2 regions of the Bradyrhizobium sp. USDA 4011 genome follow, and region 2 is predicted to be linked to the other one. Evidence: riboswitches for the same ligand, from Rfam matches in the RefSeq annotation. Region 2 holds a riboswitch; the other holds the start of a gene.

Region 1 (4,172 bases), 1.4 Mb from region 2:
CGAGCGCCGTCAACGCAGCCGCTAGCGTGCCGTGCTTCCAACGCGAGATAGGGAACATGCAATTTCTCCTGACGTGTAACTGGTCAAAGCCGGCTTATTCGTTATGCATGCGGTTCGTTATTTAGGCGAACTAACATGCTGTATGGCTTGTGAAATCGAGACTTGCATCAAGCGCAATGCGCGTCAATCGGTTTCCGGCAGGATCGAACGTATACGAACGAATGAGCGGCAGGTTCAGCGCATTTGACTTTACAAAGTCGTCTTCCGAGCTTTTCGTACGGCACCCGAACGCGTATCGGCGCGCACAAACAACAAGAGAGAAAAGACATGAACCCCGCCAATCTTCCTTTTGATTCCGAAGCGATGCTGCAGGGGCTGCGCAGCTGGGTGGAATGCGAGAGCCCGACATGGGATGCGGCCGCAGTCGAGCGCATGCTCGACCTCGCCGCGCGCGAGATGGCGGTCATGGGTGCGACGATCGAACGCATCGCGGGACGCCAGGGCTTCGCCGGCTGCGTCCGCGCCCGTTTTCCCCATCCGAAACAAGGCCAGCCCGGCATCCTCATCGCCGGCCATCTGGACACCGTGCACCCGGTCGGCACCATCGAAAAGCTGGCGTGGCGGCGCGAAGGCAGCAAGTGCTTCGGGCCTGGTATCTTCGACATGAAGGGCGGCAACTATCTGTCGATCGAGGCGATCCGGCAGTTGGCGCGCGCCTCCTTTACGACGCCGCTGCCGATCACCGTGCTGTTCACGCCCGATGAAGAGGTCGGCACGCCGTCGACGCGCGACATCATCGAGGCTGAAGCCGCGCGCAACAAATACGTGCTGGTGCCGGAGCCCGGACGGCCGAACAACGGCGTCGTCACCGGCCGCTACGCGATTGCGCGCTTCAATCTGGAAGCTGTCGGCAAGCCGAGCCATGCCGGCGCGACGTTGTCCTCCGGCCGTTCCGCGATCCGCGAAATGGCCCGGCAAATCATTGCGATCGACGGCATGACCACCGAAGACTGCACCTTCTCGGTCGGCATCGTGCATGGCGGGCAATGGGTCAATTGCGTCGCAACGACCTGCACCGGCGAAGCGCTCAGCATGGCCAAGCGCCAGGCCGATCTCGACCGCGGCGTCGAGCGCATGCTGGCGCTGTCGGGCACCGCCAACGACGTGACCTTCAAGGTGACGCGCGGCGTCACCCGCCCGGTATGGGAGCCGGATGCCGGCACCATGGCGCTCTATGAAAAGGCCAAGGGCCTTGCAGCGGCGATGGGCCTCGATCTGCCGCACGGCAGCGCGGGCGGCGGATCGGACGGCAACTTCACCGGTGCGATGGGCATCCCGACCCTCGACGGCCTCGGCGTTCGCGGCGCCGATGCACATACGCTCAACGAGCATATCGAGATCGAGAGCCTCGCAGAGCGCGGCCGCCTGATGGCGGCGCTGCTGGCGACGCTGGACTGACATCGATTTGCACTGCACAACACGTTGGCACTGCCGGATCGAAATTTAGCCTTGTCCATTTTTGAGGCTTCGCCTACGGTCCGGCCGTCCAACGCGACGATGCGGGAGAGATCGAAGCCACAACGTTCGTGTTGTTGCTTCGGCGCCGACGGAGCAACCGCCCCGGAAACTCTCAGGCAAAAGGACTGTATCGTCAGGACGATCTGGAGAGAGACGGACACGACCGCATCAAGGGCCGTGACGTCCACCGAAGGGGATAGTCTGTCATCCGGCCCAGGCCCGATGCGGATCAAGCTCTCAGGTACCGTGACAGATGGGGCGCCGACGCCGGTGTCACCGGTGGTTCGGCGACTCTAACCCACGGGAGCCTGAAGACCACCATGCCTCACATCGCAATCATTGGCGCCGGCATCACCGGCGTGACGACGGCCTATGCCCTGCTCGAACGCGGCTACCGGGTGACTGTCCTCGACAGGCATCGCTACGCCGCGATGGAAACTTCGTTCGCCAACGGCGGACAGCTTTCCGCCAGCAACGCCGAAGTCTGGAACAGCGCCGCGACCATTCTCAAGGGGCTGCGCTGGATGCTTCGAAGCGACGCGCCGCTGCTTATGAATCCGAAGCCGAGCTGGCACAAATATTCCTGGATCGGCGAGTTCGTCGGCCACATCGGCCGCTATCGCACCAACACCATCGAGACCACGCGGCTCGCAATCGAAGCGCGCAAGCATCTGTTCTCGATCGCACAGCGCGAGAACATCGCCTTCGATCTCGAACGCCGCGGCATCCTGCACGTCTATCACGACAAGGCCGGCTTCGAGGCGGGCCTGCGCGTCAACACGCTGCTGCAACAAGGCGGGCTCGACCGCCTGCCGGTGACGGCGGACGAAATCCGCAACATCGAGCCCGCGCTGCAGACGACCTGCTATGGCGGCTTCTTCACGCCATCGGACGCAACCGGCGATATCCACAAGTTCACGCGCGGCCTTGCCGACGCATGCATCCGCCGCGGCGCAACCTTTGTCCATGAAGCCGACGTCGACGCGATCGCGCGCGGCGACAACGGTTTCCACATCAGCTGGAACGAAGCCGCTTCGCACGATGCTGGCGTCGCGACGCGACATGAGTTGCAGGCGGACGGCATCGTCATTTGCGCCGGCGTCGCGAGCCGGCACTTCGCAGGCCTGCTCAACGACCGCGTCAACGTCTATCCGGTGAAGGGCTATTCGATCACCGTGCAGCTCGATGCGCCGCAAAGCCAGGACGCTGCGCCAACCGTCAGCCTGCTCGATGAAGCCGCGAAGATCGTCACCAGCCGGCTCGGCGCCGACCGCTTCCGCGTCGCCGGCACCGCCGAGTTCAATGGCTTCAACCGCGACATTCGCGCCGACCGCATCCAGCCGCTGGTGGATTGGGTGCGGCAGCATTTTCCCGGCATCGACACGTCGAGGGTCGTGCCGTGGGCCGGCCTGCGCCCGATGATGCCGAACATGATGCCGGTGGTGCGCGCCGGAAGGTTTCCGGGCGTGTTCTACAACACCGGCCATGGTCATCTCGGCTGGACGCTGTCCGCCGCGACGGCGCAGATGGTGGCAGGCGCGATTGATGACTGGCGCGACCTCGACGCGCCCTCGATGGTGCCGTCGCAGGTCGATGCGACCGAGACCGCCCGCGCAGCTTTCCCCTAATTATCCAGCCGACGAGGAAGAATATGAGCGTATTTGCGTGTGGCCAAGTCGGAATTCGCTGAGAAACACCGCATGACAACGACTAGCGTCATATTGGGGAAAAGCGCTTCAGCGCGGGAGGGGACAATGCGCATTGGGGTGGCGGACACGCGTGAGATGCTGACCAAGCCGGATCAGATTGCCGCGGAGCTGTGCGCGGCCGTCGATCGAAACTTCGACGATCAGATCGCATTCCTGTCGCGCATGGTGCAGTTCCGCAGCTTGCGCGGACAGGAAGCACCGCAACAACGTTGGCTGGCCGAGCAATTCGCAAAGCGCCGCTACGACGTCGATGCGTTCAGCCTTGCCGACGTCAACCTGATGAGCCATCCGAAGGCTGCGCCAATGGACGGCATCGATCTTGCCGGATCGCAGCAGGTCGTTGCGACGCTCAACAGCAAAGGCGGCGGACGCAACCTGATCCTGCAAGGTCATATCGACGTCGTCCCGGAGGGGCCCGCTGACCTTTGGGACCGGCCGCCGTTCGCGGGCGCCGTGCACGACGGCTGGATGTTCGGGCGTGGCGCGCAAGACATGAAGGCCGGTGTCTCGGCCATGATCTTCGCGCTCGATGCGATCCGCGATGCCGGCTATGCCCCGGCCGGACGCGTCCATCTGCAGACCGTGACCGAGGAAGAGAGCACCGGCAACGGCGCGCTTTCGACCTTGATGCGCGGCTATCGCGCCGACGCCTGCCTCATTCCAGAGCCAACCGGACACACGCTCACGCGCGCCCAGGTCGGCGCCGTCTGGTTCCGCCTGCGCGTCCGCGGCACGCCGGTGCATGTCGCCTATTCCGAGGCCGGTACCAGCGCGATCCTGTCGGCGATGCATCTGGTGCGCGCGTTTCAGGATTACACCAAGGCGCTCAATGCCCGGGCGCTCGACAACAGCTGGTTCCGCAGCGTCAAGAATCCGATCAAGTTCAACGTCGGGATCATCAAAGGCGGCGATTGGGCCAGTTCGACCGCGGCCTGGTGCGAGCTG
Region 2 (4,172 bases):
ACCGATCCTTGAGCAGCCAATACGGCTTCGGAAACGATATTCTCCGACGCGATCAACTCGATCTGGTTTTGCTGACGTGCGAGTTCACGCTCAATTGCCTGGAAAACGGCCGGATCAGGCGACACTCGCGTCGATGGCTCTTGAACATTCACGAGAGATTCCCTTCAACATTCCGGAACGTTAACGGCGAGTCCTCCGCGCGAGGTCTCCCGGTACTTGTCATTCATATCGGCGCCCGTTTGCCGCATCGTTTCGATGACCTGGTCAAGCGAAACCCGATGCTCGCCATCACCGGCGAGGGCCAAGTACGCAGCATTGACCGCCTTTACGGCGCCAAAGGCGTTGCGCTCGATGCATGGGATCTGAACCAAGCCGCCGACCGGATCACAAGTCATCCCCAAGTGATGCTCTATGGCAATCTCGGCGGCGTTCTCGATCTGCTCATTGGTGCCGCCAAGGGCCGCCGTGAGGCCGGCACTTGCCATCCCAGCGGCCGATCCCACTTCACCTTGACATCCAACCTCGGCGCCCGAAATGGAGGCGTTCCGTTTTATGATGCTTCCGATAGCACTTGCCGCAAGCAGGAAGGTACGCAGCCCTTCATGATTCGCATCCTCGCAGAGGTCACGGTAGTAGCGAAGGACAGCTGGGACGACGCCGGCAGCCCCGTTTGTCGGAGCGGTAACGACTCGCCCTCCGGCAGCATTCTCTTCGTTCACCGCGATGGCGAAAGCCGATATGTGGTCGAAGGGGCGGCTGGTTGACCGCGAATTGCTGAGAGCAACCTTCTGCAGCCGTTCGAAAAGAGCACCGGCCCTTCTTCGCACGCGCAGCCCGCCCGGGAGTTCTCCGTCCTGCGCTAGGCCACGATCGATGCACTTCATCATGACAGCGATGATGCGGTCGAGCTCTCGAATTGTCTCTCCCTCGCCGCGGCGGGCAATCTCGTTTGCCTTGACAATATCGGCAATGTTGCAGGAATGAACTCGACATAGCTCCAGAAGGTCGCGCGAGGATCCAAATTCGAAGCCGAGACGATATTCAAGATCGCCTTCCTGTCTTTCGGCGCCAAGTCGCTCAATGAATCCACCACCGACCGAGAACCACACTTCGGACGAAACAACGTTGGTACCTACATCCAACGCCTTGAATTCCATGGCGTTCGGATGCCGGCTGAACTGACGCTTTGTATCGAAAACAATATCTTTCTCCTGCTCGAAGGTAATCCTGCGGCCGCTCGGCAGCTCAATCTGGCGCTCGTTGGTAATTCGTTCGAACAGTCGGCTCGCCTCGTCGGGATCGATGCGATCGGGGGTCTTGCCTGAAAGCCCCAGGACGAGAGCTTTGTCGGTCGCATGACCCTTGCCTGTCCAAGCGAGGGAGCCGAAAATCCTGGCTTCGATCCGCACGACACTATCCTCGCGCCCATCCCTCAGACCACGAACGAATGTCGCAGCGGCTTTCATCGGGCCGACGGTATGTGAAGAAGACGGGCCAATTCCGATCTTGAACAGATCGAAGACGCTTATCGGCAACTTCTTGGTTGCGCCGTCCCTAAGAGCAGAACGAGCTAGCAGTTCAGAATGGAAGTTGGGCGGATTTCGGCTTGTCACGCAAAGCACTCCAGCTTTTTCAGCTATGTTGAGTGCCCCATCTGTTTCTTTGCCTGAGAACGTTATCCCGTCGGCGGATGCAAGCGGCATCTCTTTTCAGATGTTTGGACTGACGCGGTCCTTTTGCCTGAGAGTTTCCTGGGGCGGTTGCTCCTTCGGCGCCGACAACTCGGTCTCTCCCAGCGTCAGATGTTCAGCGTAACGATTCTTCCTTCCCTTTGGCCGAAAGCGCAATCCGACGTGTCGAAAATCGGTGGTTAGGTATGCGCTATCCCGCTCGCTTGTCAAGATACGCCAGCTTGCTTGTGATCTCTGATCGCCAGCGATAGGTGCTGCTCCCTCACGCGCTGTTCTTTGCGGTGTACCTTCCGATCCTCAGGTCTATCGAGCCGCGGAGTCTTGCTTAGCTCGTGCTGATAATTACGACCCCAGCAACACATCTACTGCTCATAATCCTACATTCGACTTGCAGCCGAGTTTGCCGCGCCGGCTACAAGCGCGCCGGCACAGGGCCACCCTTCTTTGTATAGCGAATGTCAAGCTCGTTCGATCACCAATGCGCTGTGAAGTCTGACATCGAGACGTTTTGCTGAGGCACCCTCGTTTTTTAGACAAGTGCGTACAAAAAAGACGCTGGCCTCACCCTCAATTCTCAGTTTCGCTCGAGAGCGCGCTGCGACTCAGTTCGCGATCTATGCGGTTTCTTGACGCGGCGAATCGCAAGAATCTGCAATCTGGTTTGCGTCTTGCCTGTAATCGTCTTGCCAGCAATCTTAAAACTGAAGCGCCACTCGCCTGGCAACGCTTCTCGAATGCTAAATTGTACGCCTCTATATTGCATGAACCATTCCAGCACACGCCCTTTTCTGCCCCCGCGTCGTCCCGGTGCAGATCATCGATTATCAGAATTTTGACACTCGGACGAAAGGTGCCGCCGGTCCTAGGGGACCGGCGGCCAAGTTTAGGGAGGAAACGCCCGTATGGGCAGCGATAGTGAAACTATCGCACGGCACCGCCAATCGCTTGGCGGATATCGAAAGGGTATCTCGGTGGCCGGGCCAGAGGATTATCCGCCGTCTCATCGAATAAAGGTGATACGAGGAGAGCTTCACCTTAACGGCTCAAGTAATTCAATCGAGATTGCAATAAAAGAGAAAGTTACGTACGGGGCGTACTGAGCCCCTTTTTCGCGCTGTCGTATTGCCTCTTCAACAAACAAGATCCTTTCTTTCGCAAGGCTTCGCCTGCAGAGGGAGGGACTCACCTTGTCTTGCCACTCGCACGCGACAGATCCTGCCTGCGGCGACACGACGCACTAGCTTGCCCGCATCTGAGTAGAAAGTCAGCGACTCTGTAACGGCGATGGAGTCCCCCGTATGGACGTCAGTTCTTGGTTTGCTGAAGCCGTTTTTTCGGCTTTCGATCCGAGCTAGATGGCGCAAGTGATGTGGCTTCAACGTCGAGCGAGCCAATTGAAGCCTTTTGCCGAATTCTGAGGAACCTGAGAACGCAATCCTCAGAAATGCTAGAATTTGAATTCTCCTCAGACCACCTTCCAGTTTTCGAGATGCTGCTTCTTCAACGAAAACGAATTTGGTTATGGTCAGTAGGCACGTCCGAAGCCGCCCCACTCATGTCAGGTTCAAGGCGCACCAGACCTGCGGCTAGGTATGAAGCGTATCGAGCACTCTTCCTGTTGTTGCTCAGCTCTCCGCGTCAAGTTCGGCGTCCCCTCAAGCGAAAGCCACGGCTAAGCCGCGCTGTCCTTCCTTCCCGTCAAAGATCTCGTGAGACAGCGCCTATAAGAGGTGGGCGTATCTCACGTTACACTCCTGTGGGCGAGCCGGCGTGGTGCGCAACTTCGTCTCCGATCCTTACGCTCGGAAACTCTTTGCGAGCCGCAAGAAATTCATAAACAGCACCTGGCCATGTTCGGTAAGTACCGACTCCGGATGGAACTATACCCCATAGGTCGGTTGACGCCGATGTGCGAAGGCCATGATCTCACCTTCATCCGAGCGGGCCGTCACAATGAGATGCTGCGCGTTGGAGTCATCCAGTTCGACCGCCAGAGAATGGTAGCGTCCGACGCAAAGTGGGGACGAGAGTTCGCGGAACAACCCTCGGCCATCATGTGTGATGTACGAGGACCGGCCGTGCATGGGGTGACGTGCACGCACTATACGTCCGCCGAAAATGCTTCCAATACACTGGTGCCCAAGGCAAATGCCAAGAATAGGGACGCGACCTGAAAGTTCACGGACGACGGCGGTGGATATGCCGGCCTCCATTGGGCTGCAGGGACCCGGAGAGATGACAACTGCACGCGGCTTGAATCCAACAAGATCGGTGACGCTCACGGCGTCGTTTCGGACCACTTCCGTCTCTTCACCAAGCTTGCGGAAATAGCAAGCAATGTTGAAGACGAATGAGTCGTAGTTGTCGATGATGACAATCACAATGCACCAGGTGGCTCGACGTCAAAAGCGTCAAAGATGCGCTGTGCCTTGGCGAACGTCTCCTCATATTCGGCTTCCGGCCTTGACATCGCCGTGATCC

The links. Region 2 has a riboswitch for glycine ahead of ACVW1C_RS28735 (L-serine ammonia-lyase). Riboswitches for the same ligand answer to the same signal wherever they lie in the genome.
Region 1: linked by a shared signal. The riboswitch ahead of ACVW1C_RS35550 (D-amino acid dehydrogenase) and the one ahead of ACVW1C_RS28735 (L-serine ammonia-lyase) in region 2 are both predicted to bind glycine.

The regions. Positions count from the first base shown of each region.
Region 1 is NZ_JBSSGG010000001.1:7,528,401-7,532,572, reverse strand. Features, by position in the region: gene ACVW1C_RS35560 (ABC transporter substrate-binding protein) at 1-58, opposite strand, end outside; gene ACVW1C_RS35555 (M20/M25/M40 family metallo-hydrolase) at 328-1,458, shown strand; glycine riboswitch at 1,551-1,656, shown strand; glycine riboswitch at 1,660-1,773, shown strand; gene ACVW1C_RS35550 (D-amino acid dehydrogenase) at 1,839-3,146, shown strand; gene ACVW1C_RS35545 (ArgE/DapE family deacylase) at 3,303-4,172, shown strand, end outside.
Region 2 is NZ_JBSSGG010000001.1:6,091,095-6,095,266, forward strand. Features, by position in the region: gene glyA (serine hydroxymethyltransferase) at 1-152, opposite strand, end outside; gene ACVW1C_RS28735 (L-serine ammonia-lyase) at 165-1,535, opposite strand; glycine riboswitch at 1,652-1,716, opposite strand; glycine riboswitch at 1,719-1,806, opposite strand; partial or broken gene ACVW1C_RS28740 (anthranilate synthase component II) at 3,488-4,072, opposite strand; partial or broken gene pabB (aminodeoxychorismate synthase component I) at 4,069-4,172, opposite strand, start outside.